2 regions of the Arthrobacter sp. MDT1-48-3 genome follow, and region 1 is predicted to be linked to the other one. Evidence: predicted binding sites of a transcription regulator. Region 1 holds the regulator's gene; the other holds the start of a gene.
What was found. Region 1 encodes Rex, which represses fermentation and respiration genes when NADH is low (regulators of the CRP and FNR family bind a similar motif). Its sites were predicted from a motif close to CTTGTGAANNNNTTCACAAG; they were not measured.
Positions count from the first base shown of each region.

Region 2: a site for Rex is predicted at 7,185-7,204, ahead of rhaI (L-rhamnose isomerase). Genes of this name have one in related genera too.

Region 1 is NZ_JBTNDL010000001.1:406,940-422,056, forward strand. Features, by position in the region: gene resB (cytochrome c biogenesis protein ResB) at 1-1,670, opposite strand, end outside; gene ACX80L_RS02040 (cytochrome c biogenesis CcdA family protein) at 1,731-2,522, opposite strand; gene ACX80L_RS02045 (TlpA family protein disulfide reductase) at 2,544-3,113, opposite strand; gene ACX80L_RS02050 (histidine phosphatase family protein) at 3,204-3,881, opposite strand; gene ACX80L_RS02055 (YceI family protein) at 4,041-4,598, shown strand; gene ACX80L_RS02060 (hypothetical protein) at 4,800-5,471, shown strand; gene ACX80L_RS02065 (redox-sensing transcriptional repressor Rex) at 5,493-6,200, opposite strand; gene ACX80L_RS02070 (glutaredoxin family protein) at 6,341-6,598, opposite strand; gene ACX80L_RS02075 (HAD family hydrolase) at 6,654-7,466, shown strand; gene ACX80L_RS02080 (30S ribosomal protein bS22) at 7,594-7,692, opposite strand; gene ACX80L_RS02085 (helix-turn-helix domain-containing protein) at 7,892-8,104, opposite strand; gene ACX80L_RS02090 (ArsR/SmtB family transcription factor) at 8,295-8,822, opposite strand; gene ACX80L_RS02095 (acetoin utilization protein AcuC) at 8,874-10,076, opposite strand; gene ACX80L_RS02100 (potassium transporter TrkG) at 10,214-11,626, shown strand; gene ACX80L_RS02105 (potassium channel family protein) at 11,619-12,287, shown strand; gene ACX80L_RS02110 (glycosyltransferase 87 family protein) at 12,289-13,554, shown strand; gene proC (pyrroline-5-carboxylate reductase) at 13,520-14,377, opposite strand; gene ACX80L_RS02120 (sugar phosphate isomerase/epimerase family protein) at 14,618-15,117, opposite strand, start outside.
Region 2 is NZ_JBTNDL010000001.1:806,880-821,996, reverse strand. Features, by position in the region: gene ACX80L_RS04070 (GGDEF domain-containing protein) at 1-1,202, opposite strand, end outside; gene ACX80L_RS04065 (DUF1206 domain-containing protein) at 1,482-2,324, shown strand; gene ACX80L_RS04060 (rhamnulokinase) at 2,344-3,819, opposite strand; gene ACX80L_RS04055 (bifunctional aldolase/short-chain dehydrogenase) at 3,821-5,908, opposite strand; gene rhaI (L-rhamnose isomerase) at 5,905-7,071, opposite strand; gene ACX80L_RS04045 (substrate-binding domain-containing protein) at 7,294-8,346, shown strand; gene ACX80L_RS04040 (sugar ABC transporter ATP-binding protein) at 8,449-10,002, shown strand; gene ACX80L_RS04035 (ABC transporter permease) at 9,999-11,048, shown strand; gene ACX80L_RS04030 (ABC transporter permease) at 11,125-12,216, shown strand; gene rhaS (rhamnose ABC transporter substrate-binding protein) at 12,278-13,342, shown strand; gene ACX80L_RS04020 (arabinose isomerase) at 13,467-14,936, shown strand; gene ACX80L_RS04015 (L-rhamnose mutarotase) at 14,968-15,117, shown strand, end outside.

The sequences.
Region 1 (15,117 bases):
GCGTCCTGATGACTATGGTCCCCCGCGCTGCCGGTGGGGACCAAGAAGCGATCCGCCAGCAGCTTCTCGACGGCTGCGCCTTCCGCCGGCAGGCGGTGGTCCTCCCCGCGGGCCAGCAGCCCGTACTCGACCATGAGGCGCCCGTCCGGGTGCTCGCCGGTGCGCACCCAGAGCCTGCGGCGCCCGATGAACAGGGACGCCGAGAGTCCGAGCAGCGCGAGTGTCGAGAAGACCAGTGCGCCCAGCTCGCCGGGATCGTGGTGGATGTCGAGGGCGACATAGCGCTTGAGCCCGTCGAAGGTGACGGAACCCTTGCCCTCGGGCAGGTCGTACGTCTGTCCGACGCCGAGCACGATCCCGCCGTCGTCGTTGTTGCGGCTGTTGAGCTCGGTGAGGTTCTCGGTGTCCAGCACGTAGACGTTCTCGGGCGTCCCGTCGTCGAGCCCGAGGTCCCCGTAGTAGGAGTTCAGGTTCAGCTGCGGGTTGAAGGGGTCCGGGTCCCGAGAGAAGGAGACCCCCTTCTCGTCCACGAAGGCTGTGGGCAGGAAGAACCCGACGAAGCCGAGCTGGTCCGGCTTCGCGTCCGGGGCCTTGATGACGATCAGCGAGGTGTAGAGGCCGTCGGACGGGACCGAGACGACGGGGCCCTGCTGGGCGATGTTCCCCTCGCCGTCGCGCACGGTGACGACGGGCGCGTAGCCGTTGCCGACCAGGTAGACGTTGGTGCCGCCGATGGTGATCGGCGCGTTGACCTTGAGGACCTGCTGCGCCTCGTCCTCGCCCAGTCCGTCCTGCGTGGTGACGTTCGCCGTGAAGTCGAGCGGCTGGCCGTAGTGGCTCTCCTGCTCGCGGTCGAAGCGCACGTCGAACGAGTCGAGCCGGATCGAGTACGGCTCCAGCTGGTCGTCGGAGAAGTTGGAGCCCGGGCTGAAGCTGTCGTAGCCGATCAGGGTGTTCACGAAACTGTCGCCCTCGACGATCACCTTCTGGCCGTTGTAGCCGAAGAGCCCGCCGACGGCGACCGACACCAGGACGCCGATGAGCGAGGTGTGGAAGACGAGGTTGCCGAGCTCCTTGGCGAGGCCGCGTTCGGCGCCGACGGAGGGGCGGTCGGTCCCGGCATCGCGCACGTCGACGCGGTAGCCGCGCTTCCGCAGGACCGCGGCGGCCTGCTCGGCGGCGGACGACGGCGTAAGGCCGGCATCGCGCGCCCGGTCGGCAGGAACCTCGAGCGTGCCGTACACGGGCAGGCGGGAGAGCCTCTTGGGCGTGCGCGGCGGTGTGGAGCGCACGGCTCGAAGATGCGCGATCGCCCGGGGCACCACGCAGCCGATGAGCGAGATGAAGAGCAGGAGGTAGATCGCCGAGAACCAGACGGACGAGTAGACGTCGAACAGCTGGAACCAGTCCAGCACGGGCCCGGTGTCCGGGTTGTCCTGGATGTACTGCGTGACGACGGCGGGGTTCGCCGGGCGCTGGGGGAACAGCGAGCCGGGAACGGCCGCCACGGCGAGCAGGAGCAGCAGGAACAACGCCGTGCGCATGCTGGTCAGCTGCGTCCACGCCCACCGCAGGGTGCCGAAGACGCCGAGTGAGGGCAGGACGACGTCGGCCCTGGCGCCCCGGGCGCCTGCCGTGTCCCTCGTATCCTGCGAGACGTCCTGCTTCACTGTGCCCTTTCCGAATGATGTCGATTGTTCGCGTGCGTGTCCGGCGGATGCCACCGGTAATCAGATCGGCAGGACCACGTTGCCGATCAGGAGGTCCTGCAGCTGCGTGATCCAGAAGTTCCAGATGCCGGTCACCATGAGGACACCCACGAGCACCAGGAGCCCGCCCCCGGCCCGCTGCAGCAGGAGCCGGTGCTTCCGGAAGAACGCGAGGGCCCCCATGCCGCGGCGTACGCCGAGTGCGATCAGCAGGAACGGAAGGCCCAGGCCCAGGCAGTAGACGAACGTGAGGACCGCGCCCTTGAGTGCCGTCGCGTCGTTCCCGGAGATCGCCAGGAGTTGGACCGCACCGAGCGTGGGGCCGATGCACGGCGCCCAGCCGAGCCCGAAGGTCACACCCAGCAGGGGTGCCCCCAGGAGGCCGGCGGGTACCTTCGCATGGACGCGGCTCTCGCGCTGGAACCAGGAGAGACCGCCCATGAATACGACGCCCAGCAGGATCACGACGACGCCGAACACCTGGATGAGCCACCCCTGGGACACCCTCAGGAAGGCGCCCAACTGCCCGAACAGGGTCCCGTAGGCCATGAAGACGACCGAGAAGCCGAGCACGAAGAGCCCGATTCCGGCCAGCATCCGTCCCCTCTTCTGCTTCTCGAGGTCGACGCCGGTCAGGCCCGTGACGTACCCGAGGTACCCGGGGACCAGCGGCAGGACGCAGGGGGAGGCGAAGGACACCAGACCGGCCAGGAGCGCGACCGGCAGGGCGAGGAGCATGGAGCCGTTGAGCACGGCGTCGGCGAAGGCGTTCCCCGCGGCGAGGGGAACGTGTCCGGCCGTGGCCACCGTCATGGACGGGACGCGGCGGGCGCGCTACTCGGCGAGGGCATCATGGATCAGGGCCTTGAGGGTACCGCGGTCGGCCAGTCCGAGGATCCGGGCGGACACCCGCCCCTCCCGGTCGAGGACGATCGTCGTGGGGACGGCCTGCGGCGGGACGTACTGGGTCATGCCGAGCAGCACTCCCCCGTCCTTGTCATCGAAGCTCGCGTAGGGGATGCCGAAGCTGCGCTCGAACGCCTCTGCGGTGGCCTGCTCGTCGCGGATGTTGACGCCGTAGAACGCTGCGCCCTGCGGCGCGTACTCGTCGTGGAGCGAGACGAGGTCCGCAGCCTCCTCCCGGCAGGGTGCGCAGGCGGCGTACCAGAAGTTGAGCACGGTGACCTGGCCGTCCCAGTCGGCGCTCGAGACGTCCGTCCCGTCGAACAGGGTGCCGGAGACCTCGACGGGCTCACCGCGGTCCGCGGCCGCGTACTCCGTGACGGAGCCGTCCCCTGCGATGTAGTTCTTGCCGTCGCCGGCCGCGGCCTGCTGTGCGAGCGGGTCCTCGGCGGCACAGGAGGTGACCACCAGGGAAACCGGCAGCACGACGGCGAGCGCCATGCCCAGTTCGAGCAGGAGGCGGCGCTTCGGGGGACGGGCGGTTGGTGTCACAGCTTCTTCCGATGATTTCTACGACGTGTAGTAATTCTATTACGCCCCGGGGACATTCGCCGCACCGGGCAGCAGGTCGGCGCAGGGCTCGGCGTAGCGCACGCGGCGGACGGAGTCCCCCTCGAAGTCGAGCGACGTGACGGACGTGAGGGTGCACTCGCGCTGGCGCGGGTCGTGCCAGAGCCGGCGATGCTCGGCGGCGAGCCGTGTCACCCAGATGGGCAGCTGGTGGCTGACGAGGATCGCCTCGGCGGGACGGTCCGCCCCTCCGCCCTCCGCGAGTTCGAGGGCGCGGCGGCGGGCGTCGTGCACCCCGAGCATCACCCGCGCCGCCTGCTCGGCGTAGGGCTCCCCCCAGGACGGCCGGAACGGATTGACGAGCAGGGGCCAGTACCTCGGCTGGCGGAGCCTGCTCTTGATCCTCGACATCCCCTCGAAGCGGTTCTCGGCCTCGATGATGCGCTCATCCGTGGCGATCTCCAGGCCCAGCGCCTCGGCGAGGGGGCGCGCGGTCTCCTGGGCCCGCGTCAGGGGGGAGGCCACGAGGTGGACGATGTCGGCACCCTCGTCGCGGCGCTGCTCGAAGTGACCCGCCACCTGCAGGGCCATCTGGCGGCCCAGTTCGGAGAGGTGGAACTCCGGAAGCCTCCCGTAGAGGACGCCCTCGGGGTTATGGACCTCACCGTGGCGCACCAGGTGGACGGTTGCTCGCTGCATGGGTCCAGTTTCCCGCATGTCCCCGCGCGACGGCCAATCGGGGCGCAGTGGACAGCGCTACATTTACTTGAACATTCCACCGATCTGTGGAATAAAACATGCATACGCATGCTTCTATCCACTGTAAGCGTCGCCACCACCACTTCTCAGGAGTTCATCATGACTGTCCCCTCAGGCCTCACCTCCGGCACCTGGTCCTTCGATCCCGCCCACAGCGAGGTCGGATTCAGCGTCCGCCACGCCGGTATCAGCAAGGTCCGCGGCTCGTTCAAGGACGTCGATGCGTCCCTCACCGTCGGATCCTCCCTCGAGGATTCCAGCATCACGGCGACCATCAGGACCGCGTCGTTCACCTCTGGCGACGAGAACCGCGACGGGCACGTCAAGGGCGCCGACTTCTTCGACGTCGAGCAGTTCCCCGAGATGACCTTCGTCTCCACCTCCCACACCGGCTCCGGCGAGACCTACGAGATCCACGGAGACCTCACCATTCGCGGGATCACCAAGGCGGTCGTCCTCGACGCCGAGTTCAACGGCGTGGCCGTGGACCCCTTCGGCGCGACCCGCGCAGGCGTCTCCGCCTCCACCACCATCTCCCGCAAGGACTTCGGCCTGACCTGGAACGCAGCACTCGAAGCGGGCGGCGTCCTCGTCGGCGACAAGGTGACCATCACCATCGAAGCCGCCTTCGTGGCTCCCGCCGTCGTCACGGTCTAGTCCCGCATCCCGGCCGCCGGGCCGGCCGGCAGCACGCTCACGGCCGACGTCGTCCCCTGGACGGCGTCGGCCGTTGCCGTCGGCCCCTGTCCGCGGCCGCGGCCGACGAACTAGGCTGACGATGACCGCATCCACGAAAGGCACGTCCATGGGGGCTCCGGCGGGTGGATGGACATTCGAACCGCAACGGAGGACGCAGCGATGAGCACGCCACAGGACGATCCGAACGGGCAGGGCAACAGGCAGGGCGAGGGACAGCCGTGGAGCGCACCCGGCACAGGCGGTACCGGCCAGGGCGGACACGTCCGGCCCGGCGCCTACGGACAGGGCGACGGTGGGGGCCGGTACGACTACCAGTCGGCGCAGCCCTCCAGCTACGCCTACCCGACGCCCCCCGCCGGGGGATCCGGCCCGGCGGACAGGGGTCCCGCACCCACGGAGGTCCAGCGGGCGTACTACCTCATCCTGGCGGCGGGCATCCTCTACCTCGTGGCGTCCGTCGTCTCGGGCCTGACCACCCCCGTGCCGGATGCTCCGGGAGCATCCATCGGCGTGGGCCTGGGGATCGTCTTCGCGGCCCTCTTCACCGCCGTGTACATCGTGCTGGCCGTCTTCATCAGGAAGGGCCACAACTGGGCGAGGATCACTGCGACCGTGCTGGCAGGGCTCAACGTCCTGTCCGTCCTCAGCAGTTTCCTCCTCCTCCCGCTCGTGGGCCAGGCTGCAGAGGCGACCGGCCAGGCCGCGGTCCAGCCCTCAGGCCTCTCGCTCGCCCTGAGCGTGATCGTCATGCTCCTCGGCGTGGCCGGCGTCGTCCTGACCTACGCGAAGCCCGCGCGGCCCTACTTCGCACCGAGGAAGCTCGGCTACTGAGCGGGACCTCCGCAGCGTTACCTACTGGGCGCGGGAGATCGGATCGAGGTCCGTCTCCTGCGCCCGCTGCGCGTGATAGGCGAGGATCTGCAGTTCGGTGGACATGTCCACCTTCCGCAGCTGCACGTGCGGCGGCACCTGGAGCACCACCGGCGCGAAGCTGAGGATGCTGGAGATCCCAGCGTCCACCAGGCGGTCGCACAGCTCCTGCGCCACCGCTCCCGGCACGGACAGGACCGCCATGTTGGTGCGGGTCCGCTCCAGCACGGCCTCGAGGTCGTCGACGGCGCTCACGCGGAGGTAGCCGACCTCGGACCCGACGACGAGCTGGTCGGCGTCGAAGATCGCGACGATCTCGAAGCCGCGCGAGACGAAGCCGGAGTAGCCCGCCAGCGCGCGGCCGAGGTTGCCGGCGCCGATGATCGCCACGCGCCAGTCCAGCGTCAGCCCGAGGGCGATCGAGATCTGCCGGTTCAGGTACTGCACCTCGTACCCGACCCCCCGGGTGCCGTACGACCCCAGGTAGGAGAGGTCCTTGCGCAGCATGGGCGAATTGACCCCGGCAGCATCCGCGAGCTCCTCGGAGGACACGCGTTCGATCCCCTCGGCGAGCAGCGAGTTGAGGGCCCGCAGATAGATGGTCAGGCGGGCCACCGAGGCGGGCGGGATATGGCGTGAGGAATCACCCACGGGGTGGAGGCCTGGCATGTCCGGCGTTGTCACTGTCATCGGCTCCGTTGCTAGCACCACCGCGAGCGGGCGGTGGTTCCTGGTCCCCCGGCGTCGTCGGGGCGGAAGTAGAACCACTGTATGCCGACGACGCGGGGCCTCCAAGCCGGACCGGCACGCCCTGACAGCACCCGGAGGGCCTAGGACAGCAGCCTGCGCAGCCTCGCCTCGTCGATCGACCAGAAGTCACGCTGCACCCCACCGATGAACAGGACGGGGAGTTCCTCGGCGAACTGCTGCCCGAGTGCCGGGGCATCGGTCACGGACAGTTCCCGCCAGCCGATCCCGAGGTCCCTGGTCACACGGTCCACCACTGCGCGCGCGTCCTCGCAGAGGTGGCAGTCCGGGCGGGTGAGGAGCACGACGCCGCTTCCCGGCGCGTCAGCGGTCGATTCCATGCCTCCACCGTACTGGCGGGGGCAGGCCCGCGGAGCGAAGAACTAGACTCGGAGCATGCCGGACGCCATCCAGGGCACGCAGCCCTCCCCAGAGCCTCCGGCGCCGCCTCCGGGCGAGGCCGCGTTCTTCGACGTCGACAACACCCTCATGCGGGGCGCGAGCCTGTTCCACGTAGCGCGCAAGATGTACCAGCGGAAGGCGTTCACGCTCCGTTTCGCGGCTGGACTGGCCTGGAAGCAGCTGCGCTTCATCATGCGCGGCGAGACGATGACCGACGTGGATGCGGTGCGCGAGGCCGCCCTCGCCTTCGCGATCGGGATCGCCCACGAGGACATCCTGGCCCTCGGTGAGGAGGTCTACGACGAGATGATCGCCTCGAAGATCTGGCCCGGCGCCCGCGCCCTCGCTGAACAGCACCTCTCCTCGAACCGGCAGGTCTGGCTCGTGACCGGCACGCCCGTGGAGGTCGCCGCCGTCATCTCCAGCCGGCTCGGCCTGACCGGCGCGCTCGGGACGGTGGCCGAGGTCATCGACGGGCTCTACACCGGACGGCTGGTGGGCGACTTCCTGCACGGCTCGGCGAAGGCCGCTGCCGCCCTGGCGGTCGCCGAGCGGGAGCACCTCGACCTCGCACGGTGCTGGGGCTACAGCGACTCGTACAACGACATCCCGCTGCTCACCGCTGTCGGCCACCCCGTCGCGATCAACCCGGACAGGAAGCTGCGCCGTCATGCACGCGCCAACAACTGGCCCGTCTACGACTTCCGCAGCGGTCGGCGTGCGGCCACCTTCGGCCTCAGCGCCGCCACGCTCGTCGGGTCCGTCTACGGCCTGTGGCGCGGCTTCTCACGCTTCCGGGGCCGCTGACGCCGCGGCCCGGCTCTGCCTTCTGCGCGATCCGCAGGGCCGGGGAACGACGACGGCCCGGATCCGACGCCTCGAGGGCGGGGATCCGGGCCGGTCTGCACACCCCGGCTCGTGGCCGGGCGCCTGCCTACTTCTTGTTGCGGCGCTGGTGACGGGTCTTGCGAAGCAGCTTGCGGTGCTTCTTCTTCGCCATACGCTTGCGGCGCTTCTTGATAACTGAACCCATAGAGTCCTCACAAACTTGTTCTGTTGCCAGGGCGGCATCAGGCTCGTAGCCGGAAGGCCGTCCCTGGTCATGACGTCGGCACCTGCCGTCTGGCAGTCGCCCGGATGATGCAATAAATCGAGCGGGCCTAGGCCCGCCCAAAACGCTCCTTAACAGGGTACATCCGTTTGAACAACGGACTGGACGCGCGGACCCGCCCTCAGGCGCTCTCGGACTGGCCCTCGACCTGCGCGGCGAGGAGGAAGGCCTCGACCGCCGATTCGGGGACGCGGTACGAGCGGCCGAACTGCACCGCAGGGAGGTCACCGGCGTGGACGAGCCGATACACCGTCATCTTCGAGACACGCATGAGCTCGGCCACTTCCGCGACCGTCAGGAACTGCACATCCGAGAAGTTGTTCCCGTCTGCCATCTCACCACTTTTCCTTTGCACGAAGGCTGTTGTTCACCCTGAGACCGGCATCGGGGAGGACACCCCTGGAGGGACTCTCCGGCGTGTCGTCCTGAGCTGTCTGGATTTTCGCCTAAGGAACAACTCTAGTGGCTCCTGTGACCAAAGTGAAAGGACTGTGCGTCACCCAGGCGTCCGTCGTGGGGAGGCCCTACGATTCGCGACGCCGCCGCAGCTGCGACAACAGATCCGCCGCACGCTCGGCCGCGCGTCCCATGGTCCTCCCGATGGGCGGCCGGACGGCCTCGACCCCGGTCGGAGGCTGCGGGGCGGCGAGCACCGCTGCAGCCAGCACCCCGGTCTCGGCGATCTCCGCGGCCCCGGCAGCGCCGACATCCGCATCTGTCGCTGCTTCCGGCGTCGCGTCGGCCGGTGCCTCCCCGGCCGGTTCCCCGAGGGCCGTACCTGCCTGCGTCGCGGACGCCTCGAAGTCGGCGAGCCAGTTCCGCACGTGGTCGAGCGGCGCCGGATCCAGCGAGTAGTACCGCTTCTGGCCCTGCGCCCTCATGGTGACCAGTCCCGCTTCCCGCAGGACCTTCAGGTGCTTCGACACCGTCGGCTGGCTCACCTGCAGCTCGACAACGAGCTCCCCCACCGCTTTGTCGCCGTCCCGCAGGTTCTTGAGGATCTGCCTGCGTGTTCCTTCGGCGATGACAGCGAAAACATCATCGATACCCATCCGCCTACCCTAGCGATATATACGCCGCCGGGCATCCTGCGACCCGACGCATCAGTCGAACCAGGGATCCAATCCGTGCAGCGGGAACACGGCCTTGCGCGTCGCCATCACCGTGCGGTCCAGGTCATCATCGGGGTCGTAGCCGACCTCCCAGGAACGCCACCACGTATCCGCACCGTCCCCCATCAGGCGGGGTGCATCGATCCCGTGCCGCTCGAGGACGTACTCGCGCCAGGCTGCGGGTACCTCGCTGCCCGGACCCAGTGCGGCGCCCGCCGCGACCGCGACGAGCAGCGTCCAGGCGCGGGGCACCACGCTCGCGAGTGCGTACCCACCCCCGCCGGTGGCGATCCACCGCCCGCCGCACAGGCGGTCCGCCAGATCCCGCACGGCGACCATCATCGCGTGCTGGGCGTCCACGCTCACCCGGAGGTTCGTCAGGGGATCCTCACGGTGGGAGTCGCAGCCGTGCTGGCTGACGATCACGTCGGGCGCGAAGGCCCCGGCGAGCTGCGGCACGACGGCGTGGAAGGCCCGCAGGACGGCGGCATCGCCCGCGACGGTCGGCAGGGCCACATTGACGGCGTAGCCCTCGGCGCCGGGCCCTCCCGTCTCGTTGGCGAAGCCCGTGCCCGGGAAGAGGCTCATGCCCGTCTCGTGGAGGGAGATCGTCATGACGCGGCGGTCGTCCCAGAAGATGCTCTGCGTCCCGTCCCCGTGGTGGGCGTCGACGTCGATATAGAGGACGCGCTGCGCGCCGCGGTCGAGCAGCCGCTGGACGGAGGCGGCGGCGTCGTTGTAGATGCAGAAGCCGCTGGCCCGCGAGCGCGCTGCATGGTGCATGCCGCCGCCGAAGTTGACCGCCCGCACGGTTGTGCCCTGCAGGATGGCATCGGCGGCACCGAGCGAACCGCCGGCCAGACGGGCACTGGCCTCGTGCATCCCGGCGAAGGCGGGATTGTCCTCCGTGCCGAGTCCGTGCGCGGCGTCGGATCTGTCCGGATTGCTGCTGACGAGCCGGACGGCGCTGATGTAGTCGGGGCTGTGGACGCAGGCGAGGTCCTCGTCCGATGCCACGAAGGGCCGCGTGACCGTCACTCCCCGGTGGTCGAGCAGGCCGCAGTCCCGCGTGAGGCGGGCCGTCAGGTGCAGCCTCTCGGGATTCATGGGGTGCAGGCCACCGAAGTCGTAGGCCAGCATCGAATCGTCCCAGACGACCTGGAGGGGTACCGCTGGCCCGGAGTGCGTAGACATCCCTGCAAGGCTACGCGATGGCGGATATTCCGACGATGCCCGCGGGTGAGATGCTTTACTACTGCAGGAAGACAACAAGGGGCGGTCACCGTGCCGCTTCGGCGGGAGGACCGGCAGACGGGGCAGAGCGGGCGTCAATGCTAAGTCAACAGCCGCGGTGGCTGAAGGACGATCAGAACGGATACTTCAGGCTGCTGGCCTCGATCCGTGACTTCGTCGACTCCTTCGCCAACAGCTCTCCCGCGCGGCTCGCCCTGTTCATCTTCAGCGGCGTCATCCTGCTGTTCACCGCGCTCCTGAGCCTGCCGATCGCGACCACCAGCGGCGAGGTCACGGTCCTGCACGACGCCTTCTTCACCGCGGTGTCCGCCGTCTGCGTCACCGGGCTCACGGTCGTCTCCACGGCCACCCACTGGTCCTTCTTCGGGCAGCTGGTGATCCTGCTCGGCATCTTCATCGGCGGACTGGGCACCCTCACGCTCGCATCCCTGCTCGCGCTCATCGTGAGCAAGCGGCTCGGCGTCCGCGGCAAGCTGCTGGCCCAGGAGGCGCTGAACAACGCCAGCCGCCTGGGGGAGATCGGCACGCTCCTGCGGATCGTCATCGTCACCTCCGTGGTCATCGAGATCGTGCTCGCCGTCGTCCTCATCCCCCGCTTCATGATCCTCGGCGAACCGTGGTGGCAGGCGCTGTGGCACGGGATCTTCTACTCGATCTCCGCCTTCAACAATGCGGGATTCACACCGCACAGCGACGGACTGGTGCCCTACGAGACGGACCTCTGGATCCTGACACCGCTCATGGTCGGCGTGTTCCTCGGCAGTCTCGGGTTCCCCGTGGTCATGGTGCTCGTCCAGGTGCGCCACCGGTTCAGCAAGTGGACGCTCCACGCCAAGCTCACCGTGTCCGTGTCGCTGATCCTCCTCGTCGCGGGGACGTTCGGCTGGGGCTTCCTCGAGTGGGAGAACGACCGCACGATCTCCGGACTCAGCGTGGTCGACAAGAGTATCCACGCCCTGTTCGCCTCCGTGATGACACGCTCCGGCGGGTTCAACCTCGTGGACCAGAACGACATGAACACGACGACGATGCTCCTCACGGACGCGCTCATGTTCGCGGGCGGCGGGTCCGCGTCCACGGCCGGCGGCATCAAGGTCACCACGATCGCGGTCATGTTCCTCGCGATCGTCGCCGAGGCGCGGGGCGACGCCGACGTCCGCGCCTGGGGCCGCACCATCCCGCACGGTGCCATGCGCGTCGCGATCTCGGTCATCTTCATGGGTGCGACGCTCGTCCTCGTCGGCAGCGGCCTGATCCTCGCGCTCTCCGACGAGCCGCTCGACAAGGTGGTCTTCGAGGTCATCTCGGCCTTCGCGACCGTGGGCCTCAGCACCAACCTCAGCGCCGAACTGCCCCCTGCGGGCAAGTACGTCCTGTCCGCCCTGATGTTCGCCGGGCGCATGGGCACCATCACGCTCGCCTCAGCCCTGGCGCTGAGGCAACGCAGCACGCTGTACCGCTACCCCGACGAGAGGCCGATCATTGGCTGAAAGACCCGCCCACAACGCACCCGTCCTCGTGATCGGCCTCGGCCGCTTCGGTGCGGCCACCGCCGAGCAGCTGGTCCGGCAGGGCCGTGAGGTGCTCGCCATCGAGCGCGATCCGCAGCTGGTGCAGAAGTTTGCGAGCATCCTCACGCACGTCGTCGAGGCCGACGCCACGAACATCGACTCCCTCCGCCAGCTCGGCGCGCAGGAGTTCTCCGCCGCCGTCGTCGGCGTCGGGACCTCGATCGAGTCGAGCGTGCTCATCACGGCGAACCTCGTGGACCTCGGGATCGACCATCTCTGGGTCAAGGCGATCACGCCCTCGCACGGCAAGATCCTCAAGCGCATCGGCGCGAACCACGTGATCTATCCCGAGGCCGACGCCGGGCAGCGCGCCGCGCACCTGGTCGGCGGTCGCATGCTGGACTTCATCGAGTTCGACGACGGCTTCGCGATCGTGAAGATGTACCCGCCGAAGGAGACCCAGGGGTTCACCCTCGCCGAGTCCTCCGTGCGTTCCAAGTACGGCGTCACGGTCGTCGGGGTGAAGTCCCCGGGCGAGGACTTCACCTACGCCCGGCCCGACACGAAGGTGTCCGGCCGGGACATGCTGATCGTCTCGGGCCACGTGGATCTGCTCGAGCGCTTTGCCGGCCGTCCCTAGCATGCGGCGGGGGCCCGGTTCCCCGCAGCCGGACCCCGCTACCCCGGCCCGCGTCCGCCCCGCGTTCCGGCCGGCGGCCGCATCGGCGCTCGGGGGTGCCCTCGTGCTCGCCGTCGTCGTCGCTGCCGCGCAGATCCACGGACTCGACCTCTCCGTCTACCGGGAGGGCGCGCTCGCGCTGCTCGGCCGGGCGGGCGACAAGGACCTGTACGACGACGCCCTCGTGCAGACCGACACGCGCGGCCTGCCCTTCACCTATCCCCCGTTCGCCGCGATCCTGTTCGTGCCCCTCGCGCTCGTGCCGCAGTCCGTGGCCCTCGGCATCGTCACCGCGCTGTCCTGCGGCTGCCTGGCAGGCGTCGCGGCCCTCGTGGTGCGGTACCTGCGCTCGGCCCGCCCCGCAGGCGCGACGGCGCCGCGGCACACCGCCGTCGCCGTGCTCGCGACGATGCTCGTCCTCGGCCTCAGCGGACCCTGGCGGGAAGGCCTCGGCTTCGGGCAGGTGAACGCCCTCCTGATGGTCCTGGTCCTCGCCGACCTGCTGCGCTCCACGCGGTTGCCCTCCGGCGTCCTCGTCGGGATCGCCGCGGGCATCAAGCTGACCCCGCTCGCGTTCGGGCTGGTCTACCTGGCCCGGAGGGACTGGCGTTCCCTCGCCTGGCTGGCGGCGTCCTTCGGCTCCACCGTCGCCCTCGGGTGGGTCCTCGCCCCCCGCGAGTCCGCGGTCTTCTGGCTGGATGCACTGTTCGACGCCTCCCGCGTGGGGGCGACGGCCGACCTCTACAACGTGTCGCTCAATTCGATCGTGGCCCAGTCCGGCCTGCCCGGATCCCTTCAGCGGCCCGTGTGGGCGCTGGCGTCCCTCGCAGTGATCGCCCTCGGGTATCTGGCGATCCGGCGGGCGGACGACGACGGCGACACCGTCCGGGCGATCGCCGCCAACGCCGTCGTGATGCTCGCGATCTCACCGATCTCCTGGTTCCACCACTGGGTCTGGATCGCGCTGGTCTTCCCCGCCGCCTACCTGTCCGCCCGGGAGGAGGGCGCGCGGCGCACAGCCGTCCGGGTGCTGCTGGCCGCTCTCGTGCCCGTCATGATGTTCTCCTCCATCACCGTGACCCTCACCCTCACGGGGGCCGTGTCGGGCGAGGGGCCACTGCCCCTGCGGCTCTTCACGGCACTCGGCGTGGTCCTGCCGGTGGCGCTGCTGGGGCTTTGGGCGCTGCGGCCGGTCAGGCGGACGGCGGCCCTGCCAGCTCACGGGTGATCGCCGCCGCGCGGGCGGTGGCGGACTGCGCGCCGGCGGTCACGATGTGCGCCAGTCCGAGCTTGTCGAAGGTCTCGATGGCGCTCTGCGTCGTCCCGTTGGGGCTGGTCACGGCCCGTCGCAGCGCCGTGGCGTCGGCGCCCTCCTCCGCCAGCATGAACCCGGCTCCGGCGACCGTCTCGCGGGCGATCAGCTCGGCCAGCCCGGGGTCCAGGCCGAGTTCCTCGCCCGCGGCCGCCATGGCTTCCGCGAGGTAGAACGCGTACGCCGGTCCCGAGCCGCTGACGGCCGACAGCGCGTCGACCTGAGCCTCCGGGATCTCGACGACCGTACCGGCCGGCCGCAGGAGTTCCCGCGCCTGCGCCATGAGCTCCGGCCCCGCCGAGGTGCCGGCCGAGATGGACAGCACGCCCCGTCCGAGGCGCGACGGCGTGTTGGGCATGGACCGGATGACGGGCTGCCCCGCGGGCAGCGCCGCCTCGATCATCGCGATGGACACCGCGGCGGCGACGCTCAGGACGACGGCGGTCGGCTCGAGCGCGGGCGAGACCTCACGGGCGAGGGGGACGATGCCGACCGGCTTCACGCCCAGGACGACGACGTCCGCGTTGCGGACCGCGGCGACGTTCGCGCCGTCGTCCTCGGCGGTGGCGAGGGCCTCGATCCCGTGGCGCCGGCGCAGCTCCGCCGCACGCTCGGCGCGCCGCACGGTGGCGGTGACCAGAGCGGGGTCCAGCCCGGCGGCGAGCAGCCCGGCGAGGATGGATTCGTTCATCGAACCGCAGCCGAGGAAGGCGATGCGCTGCGTTGCTTGCGGAGTCATGGCCCCATCCTGCCACGAGGGCTACCAGCCTTCTCCCAGCATCCTCGTCGTCGCGGCACAAGTTGGGGGCCTAGTGTTCCAACTACCTCATAAGGGTGCGAGTGATGGGGACCGGAATTCCTGATCCGGTCCGGCGTCGGTGGCAACAGATGATTCCCCCAGCATCTGGACCGTCCACCGGCGCCATTCCTCGTTCAACGGCCCGAGCGACCGGCCGGGCGGCCGGGACGTCGGCGCCGCTCAGTGGCGCAGGTGCGATCGCGCGAAGCGGAGGGTCTCGGCGAGCCATTCCTCGCGCTCCCCCGCGCCCCGTGCCCGGCGCGTGCTGACCTCGACGGCCACCACGCCGTCCCACGCCGCCCCTGCGAGGTGTTCGAGTGCTTCGGCGCACCGCTGTTGCCCCTGCCCCGGGAGGAGATGCTCGTCCTTCCCGTTGGGCGTTCCGTCGGTCAGGTGCACGTGGGCGAGCCGGTCGCCCAGCGCCCGCATCTCCTCATAGGAGTCCATCCCGGCGATGGCGGCGTGGGAGAAGTCCCAGGTGATGCGCTCGTACGGCTCGGGCACCGGGTTCCAGTGCGGCAGGTAGGCTTTCGCCTCACGGCCGCGGACCTTCCACGGATACATGTTCTCGACGGCGATCTCGACGCCGTACTCGGCTGCGACGCGCGCGATACCCTCGGGGAACTCCTCGGCGTACCCCGTCTGCCAGCGGAACGGCGGATGCGTCACGACCGTCCTGG
Region 2 (15,117 bases), 400 kb from region 1:
AGGTCCAGGATGGCCAGGGACCCCGTCCAGGGGCCGCCGGTCTGCCAGGCACGGACGACGTCGGGCAGGGAGTCCTCGACCCACCGCCGGTTCCGTACCTTGGTGAGCGGGTCGATGGCGACCGCGGCCTCTGCCTGCTCGGCCCGCTCCAGCGCCGCGATGACGTTCTGCTCCGCGAAGAGGTGGTCCACCTGCGAGCGCCGCGTCTCGATCCAGCGGGTCCGTGCGGCCTGGTGGAACCTGCGGTGGAGTTCGTAGGCGAGCTGGTGGTCCCCGCTGGACGCGGCAACGGAGGCGCGCTCCTCGAGGACCATGGACGCGACCTCCTCGAGTGCATGGTGCACGGTGATCCGGTCGGCCTCGTCCAGCGCGTCGATCGCTGCGGGAAGGTTCCCCAGTCCGTGGTGGGCCTGCGCGAGCAGGAGCATCCGGCCTGCCCGGGTCTCGGGCTGGGCATCGGCCGGACCGATGTCACCGGACCGCTCCAGGACGGCGAGGGCCTCCACCGGGCGGCCGGCGGCGAGGTGCCCGCGCGCGAGGACGTCGCTCAGTTCCGCCTCCAGGTCCGGCGATGCGGCGATGACTCCCTCGAGCCGCTGCAGCCAGAAGCGGGCCTCGTCCGGCATGAGCTCGTCGAGCGCCGAATGGAAGGCATTGGAGGCGAGCCGGGAGAGCAGCTCCTGGTCGTCCAGCTGTTCGGCCAGGGCGAGGGCCCGCCGGGAGACGTCGAAACCCTGCTCCAGCAGTCCCGCGGCGAGGAGTCCGAGGGCCTGGCGGGTCAGCATCTTCGCCAGCAGGCGCGGCTGCTCGGTGCCGTCGAGGAGAGTGACCGCGATGGTGGCGTGTTCGGCCCCCGCACCCGAGTAGCCGGCGATCAGGTTCATCATCGCGAGGAGCGCATGGCACCGGCTGGCCAGGCGGGCATCGCCCTGCAGCGTCGCCCAGTCGAGGATGATCTTGCCCCGGCTCATCGCGTCGGGAGAACCCTTCGAGCGGGCCAGCGCGTCGAGTGCCGTGACTTCGGCCCAGAAGGCGACGTCGGACCTCCCCAGCGACTCCGCGACGGCCTTGACCTGGGTGGCTTCCGCGATCGCGCCGGCGAGGTCGATGCTGATCTCGACCTCCTCGAGGACGGTGATCAGGTCACGCTCCTGCGCGAGGCGCAGCGAGCCGCCCTCTGTCACGACGTCGTCGTTCAACATGCTTGCTCCAAGTCGTCGAGGCAGCGCTGTCGACTGACCGAGGAGTTGTTGAGAGACCATCGTGCGCGCTGTCGTGCCGGGTGGGACTGGCTTGTCCAGTGTGCCGCCTCGGGGGCCCCGCCTCAAGGGCGCCGCGCCCGTACATCCCGCCGGGTCACGGCCGAGGCGCGCCGGGTACCGCCGATCGCCCGCCCGGTCCGTTCTCCTATGCTTGGAGCAACCATCACGGCTGTCCTCCCGCAGGGCGGCATGGCAGCGCGAGCACGGAAGGACGGAGCTGTGACGACGGACCGTCGCGCCGAGGGGCGGGGACGCACCGCCCGGGCGGCCGACGCGGTCGAGCAGGTGTCCGACACGCGTGCGCTCGACGTCGCGGCACGACTCGGCTTCGCGGCACTCGCCGTGGTGCACATCCTGATCGGCGTCATCGCACTGCGCCTCGCCTTCGGCGGCAACGGCGAGGCCGAGCCGACCGGCGCGCTCGAGGAGGTCGCCGAGGGACCACTCGGTACGCCGATCATGTGGATCTGCGCGGTCGGTTGCGCCGGCCTCGCGCTGTGGCAGCTCAGCGAGGCCACCCTGCGCGCGCGGCACCTGCCGACGGGCGAGCGGATCGGGAAGCACATCTCGTCGGGTGCCCTCGTGGTCATCTACGGATCCATGGCGGGGACCTTCGCGCGGTTCGGACTCGGCGACGGCCCGGACTCCTCCGAGTCGACGGTCGACTTCACGCGGTCCCTCCTGTCCTCGGGGCCCGGTGTGGTGCTCGTGTTCGTGGCCGCAGCGGTCGTCCTGGGCATCGGCGCGCACTTCGTCGTCAAGGGGATCCGACGCGGCTTCCGGCCGGAGCTGCGCACTTTCGAGGACACCACCCGCGGACGGCTGATCGACCTCCTCGGCGTCGTGGGGCACGTGGCCAAGGGACTCGCTCTGCTCCTCGTCGGAGGGCTCTTCGTCATTGCGGGGCTGACCCGCGATCCGCAGGAATCGACCGGACTGGATGGCAGCCTGAAGGCGCTCCAGTACCATCCGTTCGGTGTCCACGTCCTGACGGTGATCGCGATCGGACTCGTCTGCTACGGCGTGTTCGCCATCATCCGTTCCGTCTTCGGCCGGATGTGAGGTTCCCGCCGCCGTCCGGCTACCCCGCCGGGGACAGCGCCGCGAGGTCCGCGGGCTCGTAGCGCACCGTGTGGGCCGCGGCGCGCGCCGCCTCCCTGATCCCGGTGAGTCCCGGGCCGGCAGCGACCAGACCGGCTGCCCGCGCCTGGACGAGGACATTGCCGAGCGCCGTCGCCTCCACGGGACCTGCGAGGACCGGCAGCCCGGTCCGGTCCGCAGTCAGTTGGCACAGCAGGGCGTTCTGCGACCCACCACCCACCACGTGGATGACGTCGATGGCATGTCCGGACAGCCGGACGGCGTCCCGGAGCGTGCGGGCGTAGGCCTCCGCGAGACTGTCCAGGATGCACCGCACCACGGCCGCCCGGGACGACGGCGCAGCATGGCCGGCGGCCTCCGCGGCCCGCCGGATGCGCGCCGGCATCCGGTCCGGCGCGAGGAAGTCGTTGCTGTCGGCGTCGATCACGGGCCCCCCCGCGGGCAGCTCCCCTGCGGCGGCGAGCAGTCCGAGGAGGTCCGGCTCCGGCCCCTCGACGCCCCACTCGCGCAGGCACTCCTGCAGGAGCCAGAGGCCGCCGGTGTTGCGCAGGTACCGGATGGTGCCGTCCACACCACGCTCGTTGGTGAAGTTCGCCGCGCGGCTCCCGTCACCGAGGATGGGCGTGTCGAGCTCGACGCCGACGAGCGACCAGGTCCCGGAGGAGATGTAGGCGAAACGGGTCGACCCGGCCGGCACCGCGGCCACCGCCGACGCGGTGTCGTGGGACCCGACGGCGACGACGGCGGTGGTCTCCGGCAGCCCTGTTCCCGCAGCGATCGCGGGCAGCAGGTGCCCGACCACGCTCCCGGGCTCCACGAGCGGCGGGAAGAGGTCGGCCGGCAGTCCGAGCGCTTCGAGGAGGTCCTGGGCCCACGTGCCCGTCGCGGCGTCGAGCAGGCCGGTGGTGGAGGCGTTCGTGGCCTCGGTGCGGCGCTCGCCGGTGAGCCGGTAGGCCAGCAGGTCCGGGATCAGCAGGGCCTGGACCCCGGACAGGGACCGCTCCGCAGCCAGCTGGTAGAGGGTGTTGAACGGCAGGAACTGCAGTCCTGTGCGGGCGTAGAGCCGCTCCGGCGGCAGCGCCGCGTGCACGACGCCGATGGTCGCCTCGGTGCGTCCGTCGCGGTAGCTGAACGGCAGGTGCCGGAGCGCTCCGGTGCCGTCCACGAGCCCGTAGTCCACGGCCCAGGTGTCGATCCCGATGCTGGTCACCGTGGTCCCGGCCGCTGCCGCGGCAGCCGCCGCGGCAGTGAGGCCGGTCAGGACCTCGGCGAACAGTGCCTCGACGTCCCAGCGCAGCGCGCCCCCGAGGAACTGCACCCCGTTGGGGAAGCGGTGCACCGTGACGAGTTCGGGTCCCGCGTCCGTCATGGTGCCGAGGATCACGCGCCCGGAGGACGCCCCGATGTCGACGGCGGCGAACGCCTGCGCCGAGGTCCCGCTCCGACTCCCGGCCATGTCAGCGCAGGAACGCGGCGGCGACGCCCGCGTCCACGGGGATGTGCAGGCCCGTGGTGTGCGAGAGTTCGGCCGAGGTCAGGACGGCGACCGCGTTGGCGACGTTCTCCGGCAGCACCTCGCGCTTGAGCAGGGTGCGCTGGGCGTAGTACTCGCCCAGCTTGTCCTCCTCGACGCCGTAGACCGCGGCGCGCTTGGCACCCCAGCCGCCGGCGAAGATCCCGGAGCCGCGGACCACGCCGTCGGGGTTGATGCCGTTGACGCGGACGCCGTATTCGCCGAGTTCGGCGGCGAGGAGGCGAACCTGGTGCGCCTGGTCCGCCTTCGTGGCGCTGTAGGCGATGTTGTTGGGGCCGGCGAACACGGAGTTCTTGGAGGAGATGTAGATGATGTCCCCGCCCATGTCCTGCTCGATCAGCACCTTCGCGGCGGCCTGCGACATGAGGAAGGAGCCCTTCGCCATGACGTTGTGCTGCAGGTCCCAGTCCTTCTCGGTGGTCTCGAGCAGCGGCTTGGAGATGGACAGCCCGGCGTTGTTGACCACGAGGTCCAGTCCGCCGAAGGCCAGCACGGCGGCCTGCACGGCCTGGAGCACCTGGGCGGGGTCGGTGACGTCGGCCTGGACGCCGATGGCGACGTCGGGGCCGCCGAGTTCCTCGGCCACCGCGCCCGCGCTGTCGATGTTCAGGTCCGCGATGACAACGCACGCGCCCTCGGCGGCCAGGCGCGTGGCGATGGCCTTGCCGATGCCCGACGCCGCTCCCGTCACCAGGGCGATGCGTCCCGCGTGGGACTTGGGCCTGGGCATCCGCGCGAGCTTGGCCTCCTCGAGGGCCCAGTACTCGATGCGGAACTTCTCGCTCTCCTCGATGGGGGAGTAGGCGGAGATGGCTTCGGCGCCGCGCATCACGTTGATGGCGTTGAGGTAGAACTCCCCGGCGACGCGGGCGGTCTGCTTGTTGGCGCCGAACGAGAACATGCCCACGCCGGGCACCAGCACGATCGCGGGGTCCGCGCCGCGCATCGCGGGGGATTCCGGTGTCGCGTGCCGGTCGTAGTACGCGGCGTAGTCCGCCCGGTACTCGGTGTGCAGTTCGCGCAGGCGCAGCAGGCAGCTCTCCACGTCGGCGCCGGCCGGGAGGTCGAGCACGAGCGGCTTGACCTTGGTGCGCAGGAAGTGGTCCGGGCAGCTCGTGCCGAGTGCGCCGAGGCGCGGGTGCCCGCTGGAGGCGAGGAATTCCAGCACACGGGGGTCGTCGGTGAAGTGTCCCACCTGAGCCCTGTCGGTGGAGGCGAGTCCGCGGATGGTCGGAGCGAGGGCGGCGGCCTTGGCCCGGCGCTCCTCGGCCGGCAGCGGGGCGTAGCCCTCGAGGGCGGGCCCGAAGGGCTCGGCCTCGCCGTGCTCGGCGATGTAGCGCTCGGCGGTCTCGATGATCCAGAGCGAGTTCGCCTCCGCCTCGGCCGAGGTCTCGCCCCAGGCCGTGATGCCGTGCCCACCGAGGATCGTGCCGATGGCCTCGGGGTTGGCGTCCTTGATGGCGGCGATGTCGAGTCCGAGCTGGAAACCGGGCCGGCGCCAGGGCACCCAGACGACCTTCGGCCCGAAGATCGTGGTGGTCAGTGCCTCGCCGTCGGCCGCGGTGGCGATGGCGATGCCCGAGTCCGGGTGCAGATGGTCCACGTGCGCGGCGTCGACGAGGCCGTGCATCGCGGTGTCGATCGACGGTGCGGCACCGCCCTTGCCGTGCAGCGTGAAGTCGAAGGCCGCGACCATCTCGTCCTCACGCTCCACGCCGGGGTAGACGCTGCGCAGCGCCCGCATGCGGTCCAGGCGCAGGACGGCGAGACCGGATTCCTTCAGGGTGCCCAGGTCGCCGCCGGACCCCTTGACCCAGAGCAGTTCCACGTCCTCGCCGGTGGCGGGGTCGAAGCCCAGTCCCTTCGCGGAGGTGTTGCCGCCGGCGTAGTTCGTGGTGCGCTTGTCCGAGCCCAGGCGGTTGGAGCGCTCGATGAGGTCCTGCACGGTCTGATTGACCGTCGGGTTCGTGGTGGCGCCGGTCGCGGGCCCTGTCGTCGTCGTCACTGTCATGCTCCCCATCCGGCCTGCTGGCCGCCCTGTCGCTCGCTGTTGATCCGGTCCTGGTAGCCGCTGGCGCGGTAGGCGTCCATCGGGTCGGCCGGGAGGCCGTTCGATTCACGCCAGGAGGCCAGGCCCGGGCGGACGTCGGTGTAGAAGGCGTCCATCAGGATCGCGTTGGCGGCCAGCACGTCGCCGGATTCCTGCGCGGCGGTCAGCGCGGCACGGTCGACGAGCAGGGCCCGCGCCGTCATCTCCTGCACGTTGAGCACGGAGCGGATCTGGCCGGGGATCTTCTCCTCCAGGTTGTGGCACTGGTCGAGCATGAGGGCGATCCCGCTCTCGGGCGAGAGGCCGCCACCGCGGACCACCTCGGCCATGATGCGGAACAGCTGGAACGGATCCGCGGCTCCCACGATCAGGTCGTCGTCCGCGTAGAAGCGCGAGTTGAAGTCGAAGGACCCGAGCTTCCCGAGGCGGATCAACTGGGCGACGATGAATTCGATGTTGGTCCCGGGAGCGTGGTGGCCGGTGTCGAGGCAGACGAGGGCCTTCTCGCCGAGCTGCAGGCAGTGTGCGTAGGAGGTGCCCCAGTCGGGGACGTCCGTGTGGTAGAACGCCGGCTCGAAGAACTTGTACTCCAGCACCAGGCGCTGGTCCTCGCCGAGGCGGTCGTAGACCTTCCGCAGCGAGTCCTGCAGCCAGTCCTGGCGGGAGCGCATGTCGGCCTGGCCGGGGTAGTTGGAGCCGTCCGCGAGCCAGATCTTCAGGTCTCGGGAACCGGTGACGTCCATGACCTCGATGCACTCGTACATGTGGTCGATCGCCTTGTTCCGTACCGTCGCGTCGCTGTGCGTGAGGCTGCCGAACTTGTAGTCGTCGTCCTGGAACGTGTTGCTGTTGATGGTTCCCAGCTTCACGCCGTGCTCCGCAGCGTGCTCGGCGAGGATCCCGTAGTCATCCACCGTGTCCCACGGGATGTGCAGGGCCACGCTCGGGGCCAGGCCCGTCAGCTTGTTGACCATGCCCGCGTCCGCGATCTTCTCCTGCACCGTACGCGGCGTGCCCGGGGTGGCGAACACCTTGAACCGGGTTCCGGAGTTGCCGTAGGCCCAGGAGGGCACCTCGATGGCGAGCTGCTCCAGCTCCGCCGAAATGTCGTCGATGACAGTCATGTACTCTCTCCAGCGTGATGGCGACCGGGTGCTCCATCACACCTCGGGCGGCGATTTCTTCGGGATATTCCTCCACCCCGGACGGGTCGGGAGAGGTAACCAGAATTGCCGTGCCTTTGAATCGTTTCATTAGCACGTTTCAAAGTTATCCTTGCCCTAGACCGAGTGTCAACAGTCCTGCCGGCACCGCAGTCCGGACCGGACCCGAGCTTCGAGGATTCCATGGACAGCCGACCAGTCAGCATCAAGGACGTTGCCGACCGGGCGGGTGTGGCGATCGGCACGGTCTCCAACGTGCTGAACCACCCCGCACGAGTCTCCGCTGCCACGCGCGAGCGCGTCCAGGGGGCGATCGACGACCTCGGGTTCGTGCGCAACGACGCCGCCCGGCAGTTGAGGGCGGGCCAGAGCCGCACCATCGGCCTGATCGTGCTCGACGTCGGCAACCCCTTCTTCTCGTCCCTGGCGCGTGCCGCCGAGGACTGCGCCGCCGAGAACGGCAGCACGGTGGTGCTGGGGGACAGCGGCCAGGACGCCGGACGTGAGGCGAGGTACATCGACGTCTTCGAGCAGCAGCGCGTGCAGGGGATGCTCATCTCCCCGGTCGGCGACGTGGGTCCCCGCGTCGAGGCGCTGCGCAAGCGCGGCATGCCCGTGGTGCTCGTGGACCGCGTCGATCCGCAGCGCCGCTGCAGTTCGGTGTCGGTGGACGACGTCGCCGGCGGGTACATGGCGGTGCGGCACCTGCTGGCGGCAGGGCGGCGGCGGATCGTCTTCGTGGGTACCAGGGCGGACTACCGCCAGGTGGCCGACCGGTTGACGGGGGCACGCCAGGCCGTGGAGGAGCACGACGGGGCGGTGCTGGAGGTCGTCGAGGCGGATGCCATGACGGTCCTCGCGGGCCGCGACGTCGGGGAGGCGATCGCGCAGCGCCGGGCGGGGGAGCTGCCCGACGGGATCTTCTGCGCCAACGATCTCCTCGCCATCGGCGTCATGCAGGCGGTCCTGCTGATCCGCGGCCTCCGGATCCCCGAGGACCTGGCGCTCATCGGGTACGACGACATCGACTTCTCCGCCTCCGCCGTCGTCCCCCTCACGAGCGTCCGCAAGCCCACGGAACTCATGGGGCGCACGGCCGTGGAGCTCCTGCTCGAGGAGATCGAGCGGCCGGCCTCGCGGCGGCGGCAGGTGATCTTCGACCCCGAGCTCGTGGAACGCGGGAGCACCACCGCGCTCGCTCCGGCCGCAGGATCGCCGGCACCGGCCGCAGGATGAGATCGCCGTTCGATCCGGGCTGTTGACGGTGATCTGGGGCACGCCTACTATTCGGTATGAACCGTTGCTCTGAAACGATTCATTTTTCCCGAGGAGATTGCAGTGACGCATTCTGATGGCCACGGCGGGGACACCCCTGACCCCGCCGCACCGGCACGCACGCCCGTGCTGACGCTCCGAGGGGCACTGAAGACGTTCGGTCCGGTCGTCGCCCTGGCGGACGGGACCATCGATCTCGCCGCCGGCGAGATCCACGCACTGGTGGGTGAGAACGGCGCCGGGAAGTCGACGCTCGTGAAGATCCTCGCCGGCGTCCACCAGCCCGATGCCGGGGAGTTCCTCGTCGGGGGACAGCCCGTGAGTTTCCGCAACGTCGCGGACAGCAAGGCGGCCGGCATCTCCGTCATCTACCAGGAGCCCACGCTCTTCCCCGACCTCACCGTCGCCGAGAACATCTTCATCGGCCGTCAGCCGAAGGGGCGCCTGGGCCTCATCAGCCGCACGGAGATGCGCCGCCGCGCGAAGGACCTCTTCGACCAGCTCGGCGTCCCGATCGATCCGGACCGCGTGGCGGAGGGACTCTCGATCGCGGACCAGCAGATCATCGAGATCGCGAAGGCCATCTCCCTCGATGCGCGCATCCTGGTCATGGACGAGCCGACCGCCGCACTGAGCGGGGTCGAGGTGGACCGCCTCTTCGCCGTCGCCCGCCGCCTGCGCGATGCAGGCAGCGGCATCCTCTTCATCTCGCACCGCTTCGAGGAGGTCTTCGGGCTGTGCGACCGCATCACCGTCATGCGGGACGGCACCTACATCGCCACCCACGCGACGGAGGCGACGTCGGTCCAGGCGATCGTCCGCGAGATGGTCGGCCGCGACATCGACGCGCTGTTCCCCAAGACCGAGACCGAGACCGGCGACGTCGTCCTGCGCGTGAGCGGGCTGACACGGCCCGGTGTCTTCCACGACATCGACTTCGAGGTGCGGGCCGGCGAGATCGTCGCCCTGTCCGGGCTGGTGGGGGCGGGGCGCACGGAGGTGGCACGGGCCGTGTTCGGCATCGACCGGTACGAGTCGGGCACCGTCGAGATGTCCGGTCGCCCGCTGCGCCGCAAGGACCCCCGGGCCGCGATCGACGCCGGGATCGGCTTCGTCCCCGAGGACCGCAGGAAGCAGGGCCTGGTCATGGAGCTGTCCGTCGAGCGGAATGCGGCCCTCACGCTCCGCCACTCGCTCGCCAGGTTCGGCATCATCAGTGGCCGGGCTGAGCGCGAGGCCGCCCAGACCTGGGGCAAACGGCTCCAGGTCAAGGCCGGCTCGCCCGAGCACGCCGTCTCCACCCTGTCCGGCGGCAACCAGCAGAAGGTCGTGCTCGCCAAGTGGCTCGCCACGGATCCCAAGCTCCTCATCATCGACGAGCCCACGCGGGGGATCGACGTCGGGACCAAGAGCGAGGTGCACCGCCTCATCTCCGAGCTCGCGGGCCGGGGGATCGCGATCCTCATGATCTCGTCGGAACTCCCCGAGGTGCTCGGCATGGCCGACCGCGTCCTGGTGATGCGGGAAGGCCGGATCACCGGCCGCCTCGACCGCGCCGAAGCCACCGCCGAGACCGTCATGCACGCCGCCACCGCATCCCTGGAGGCCTCACGATGAGCGTCGACGGCGCGGTAGGCGCGGCTCCCGCGCACTCCACCCCGGGGCACGGGCAACCCTCGGCGTTCGCATCCTTCCTCCGGCTCCGCGAGCTCCCGGTGATCCTCGCCCTCGTGGTGCTCGTCGCAGTGACCGCGGCCATCAATCCGCTCTTCCTCAGCGAGCAGGGCATCAAGGACCTGCTCCTGAACGCCACCATCCTGATGATCCTCGCCGTCGGACAGACACTCGTGATCATCACCCGGAACATCGACCTGTCCGTCGGGTCCATCCTCGGGCTCGTGGCGTTCGGGACGGGGAGCATCTTCGTTGCAGCACCGGACCTGCCGATCATCGCGGTGTTCGTCCTCGGCATGCTCTTCGGCGCGGTGCTCGGTGCGCTCAACGGCCTGCTGATCACCATCGCGAAGGTCCCGGCACTCGTCATCACGCTCGGGACGCTCTACATCTTCCGCGGAATCAACAACGCCTGGGCCGGCGGTACACAGTACTTCGCGGGCGACCGTCCCGAGGCCTTCGGCAACCTCTCGGTGGACACGGTCCTCGGGTTCCCCGTGATCACCCTGATCGCGGTGGTCGTCGTCGCGATCGTGGCCGTCTACATGCTCGGCACCAGGCCGGGCCGCGACCTCTACGCCATCGGGTCCGAGCCCGACGCCGCACGGCTCTTCGGCATCCCCGTGACGCGCCGGGTGCTGCTCGCCTTCGTCGTCAACGGCCTGCTCGCGGGCCTGGCCGGCGTGCTGTACGCGAGCCGCTTCAACTCGGTGGGTGCGACGACGGGGTCGGGCCTCGAGCTCGACGTCGTCGCCGCCGCGGTGGTGGGCGGTGTCGCGATCTTCGGTGGCAGCGGCACCGTCGTGGGGGCCGCCATCGGCGCCCTGCTGCTGACCACCATCACGAGCGCCCTGACCGCGCTGCGCGTGGACAAGTTCTGGCAGCAGGCCATCGTGGGCGTCCTGATCCTCGCCGCCGTCGTCATCGACCGGATCGCCGGCGTGCGGTCGGCGCGCAAGCTCCGGATCGCGGAGGCCCGCAATGTCTGATCCCTCAGGTGCACCGACCGCCGTCCAGCCCGAAGCGCACGAGCCGGAGACCGGCTCTCCAACGAAAGGCAGGCGCATGGCCGCAACACCCGGAAGCACCAGGCCGCGGGCGGAGAAGCGCCAGAAGCCGGGGCGGGCCGCAGCCGACACCTCCACGGTGCTGGCGGTCCCCAAGGGGCGCACCGGTGCCGCCCGGATCCTGCTCGGACGGGACGCCGTCATGATCTACGTGCTGCTCGTCGTCGTGATCTACGCGAGCCTCGTGATCCCGCGGTTCGCCTCACCGGTCACCGTGGGCTTCCTGCTCCTCGATGTCATCCCGACCCTGCTCATCGCCCTGCCGATGACGCTCGTCATCATCTCGGGGGAGATCGACCTCTCGGTCGCGAGCATCGCCGGCCTCACCAGCGCCCTCATGGGAGTCCTCTGGCAGGGCGGCATGCCGATCGCGCTCGTCCTGGTGATCTGCGTGCTGGCCGGCCTCGTCGCGGGCGCCTTCAACGGGGTGCTCATCGCGTATCTCGGCCTACCGTCCCTCGCCGTCACCATCGGCACGCTCGCCCTGTTCCGGGGCCTGGCGCTCGTGGTGATCGGCGACAACGCCGTGGCGAACTTCCCTCCCGGCCTCACCGCCTTCTTCACCTCGAAGATCGGCGGGACGGGCATCCCCACCGTCATGGTCGGCGTCGTCCTGCTCATCATCGCCTTCGCCGTCGTCCTGCACTTCACGCCCTTCGGCCGCGGGCTCTTCGCCCTCGGCTACAGCAAGGAAGCGGCGACGTTCGTCGGGATCGACGTCGCGCGCTCCAAGTTCCTGCTGTACCTGGCCACCGGCACCGTGTCGGCGCTCGCGGGCATCTACTGGACCCTGCGGTACTCCAGCGCCCGCAGCGACAACGCGAGCGGCCTCGAACTCGCCGTCATCGCGGCGGTACTGCTCGGCGGCGTGTCGATCTTCGGCGGCAAGGGCTCCATCCCGGGTGTGCTCGCCGGTGTGCTGCTGATCGGCACCATCAACTACGCCCTGAAGCTGGACCGCGTCTCCGAGGTGGTCCTCATCATCGTGACGGGCTCCTTGCTCATCATCTCGGTGGTGGCGCCGAACATCGCGTCCGCCATCAAGGGGGCCCGCCATGCCAGGCGTGTCCGCACTGCTCCACTTCCCTAGGCCGTCCCCCTGGGGTTGCACCCGGCGTCTGGTTCCCAGCGCCCATCGAAAGGAAGAAACAATGAGGTTCATCCATTCCGGATCCACCGGACGCCGGGCGGCTCTCGCGGCCCTGGCAACGAGCGCCGCGCTGGTCCTCAGCGCCTGCGGCGGCGGCGCTGCCTCCGAGGGCGGCGGCAGCGAGGGTGGCAGCGGGTCGGACGGCGAGCAGACGATCACGTTCATCCCCAAGCAGCTCAACAACCCCTACACCGACGTGGTCCTGGGCGGCGGCGAGGACGGCGCGACGGAGGCTGGGTTCGCCTCCTCAGAGGTGGTCGGTCCGCTGGACGCCAGTGCGTCGAGCCAGGTGTCCTTCATCAACGCCGAGACCCAGCGCGGCACCAACGTGATCGTGATCGCCGCGAACGATCCCGATGCCGTCGGACCGGCCCTCGAGGAAGCCCGCACCGCGGGTTCGAAGATCGTCGCGTTCGACTCCGACACCAATCCCGACTACCGGGACCTCTTCGTCAGCCAGGTCGACGCGAAGGACGTGGCCCTGATCCAGCTCGAACTGATCTCCGAGCAGATCGGCGGGGAAGGCGAGATCGCCATCCTGTCGGCCACGGCCAATGCCACCAACCAGAACGAGTGGATCAAGTTCATGGAGGAGGAGCTGGCGTCCAACCCCGACTACGCGAACATCGAACTGGTCGCCAAGGTCTACGGCGACGACGATGACACCAAGTCCTTCCAGGAGGCGCAGGGCCTCCTGCAGGCGTACCCGGACCTGAAGGGCATCATCTCGCCCACCACGGTCGGCATCGCGGCGACCGCCCGGTACCTCTCCACCTCGGAGTACAAGGGCAAGGTCGCGCTCACCGGCCTCGGCCTGCCGAACGAGATGCGCCCGTTCGTCAAGGACGGGACCGTCACCGAGTTCGCCCTCTGGGATCCGGCACAGCTCGGCTACGTGGCGGCCTTCGCGGGCAAGGCGCTGGCCGACGGCGACATCACCGGGAAGGCCGGTGACACCTTCGAGGCCGGCGAGCTCGGCGAGCGTGAGATCGGCGAGGGCGGAGTGGTCCTCGTCGGACCGCCCACGCAGTTCAACGCGGAAAACATCGACGACTACGACTTCTAGTCGTCCGTCGGGCGGGGTGCCTTCGCGGGCGCCCCGCCCATTCCCGTCCTCTCCACGTCCCGTCGTCGCACCCGCCGACCTTCCAGTTGTCCCACTCGTCCCCACCCGTCGTCCCAGGAGCACCATGACCACCGATCCCGCGGTCGGGCCCACCGCCCCACTGGCCCTCTCGGGGCTGCTCGAGCCGGTCCGTCGTCGTCCGACCCGCCTCGGTCTCGTCTCGGGTGGCCTCGGCGCGTACTGGCCGCAGTTCCCCGACCTGCTGCCGCAGCTGCAGGAGTCGGCGCGCTACGTCACCGCCCGGTTCGGCGAGCTCGACGCCGAGGTGACCGACGTCGGCTTCGTCTCCGATGCACGCGAGGCGGCGCTCGCCGCGGAGCAGCTGCGACGCGCGGACTGCGATCTGATCGTCATCTTCCTGACCACGTACCTGACATCCTCGATGGTGCTTCCGATCGCCCAACGGTCGGGGACGCCGGTCCTCGTGATCGACCTGCAGCCCACCGAGGCCATGGACCATGCGAACTTCGACACCGGGAAGTGGCTCGCCTACTGCGGCCAGTGCCCCGTGCCCGAGGTCGCCAACGTCTTCCGGCGGGCCGGCATCCCCTTCCGCTCCGTCTCCGGACACCTGAAGCAGGAATCGGCGTGGCAGCGCATCGACCAGTGGGTCCACGCGGCCGGGGTCCGTGGCCGGCTGCGGCACGCCCGCCACGGGCTCATGGGCCATGTCTACCCGGGGATGCTCGACGTCTCCACCGACCTCACCACGGTGTCGACGACGTTCGGCTCGCACGTCGAGGTCGTCGAGTTCGACGACCTCCGCGAGTTCGTCGGCGAGGTGACCGATGAGCAGGTGCGCGAGCGCGTAGCCCTGGCCCGGAGCCTGTTCACCGTGGACGGGTCCGTCCTCGACGAGGACTTCGCCTGGGGCGCGAAGGTCTCCGTGGGCCTCGACCGACTCGTCACCGAGTTCGACCTCGACTCCCTGGCGTACTACCACCGCGGCCTCGCCGGCGAGCAGCACGAGCGCCTCGGCGCGGGGATGATCCTCGGCGCCTCCATCCTCACCGCCCGCGGTGTCCCGATGGCGGGCGAGTACGAGCTGAGGACGTCGATCGCCATGCTCGCGGCGCAGGCCATGGGGGCCGGTGGGTCCTTCACCGAGATCCAGGCGCTGAACTTCTCCGACAACGTGGTGGAGATGGGCCACGACGGGCCGGCCCATCTCGCCGTCAGCGCCGCCGAGCCACTGCTGCGCGGGCTCGGGGTCTACCACGGCAAGCGCGGGTGGGGCGTCTCGGTGGAGTTCGACGTGCGGCACGGGCCGGTCACGACCTTCGGCATCGGACAGGATCCCGACGGCTCGTACGTCTTCATCACCTCGGAAGGTACCGTGGTGCCCGGCCCGCTGCTGGCCATCGGCAACACGACGTCGCGCGTGGACTTCGGGGGAGACCCCGGGCTCTGGGTCGACGAGTGGAGCCAGACCGGCATCGGCCACCACTGGGCTTTGTGCGTGGGCCACCGGGCCGCCGACGTGAAGGCCGCGGCGTCCCTCCTCGGCGTCGAACACCGCCACGTCTCTCTCTGAACCACATCCACCACCAAAGGAACAGATATCGATGGAACGCGTGTGCTTCCAGTTGCAGGTCCGGCCCGAGCGCATCCCCGAGTACCGGCAGCGCCACGCGGCGATCTGGCCCGACATGGCGCGGGCGCTCAAGGACACCGGATGGAACAACTACTCCCTGTTCCTGCGCCCGGACGGGCTC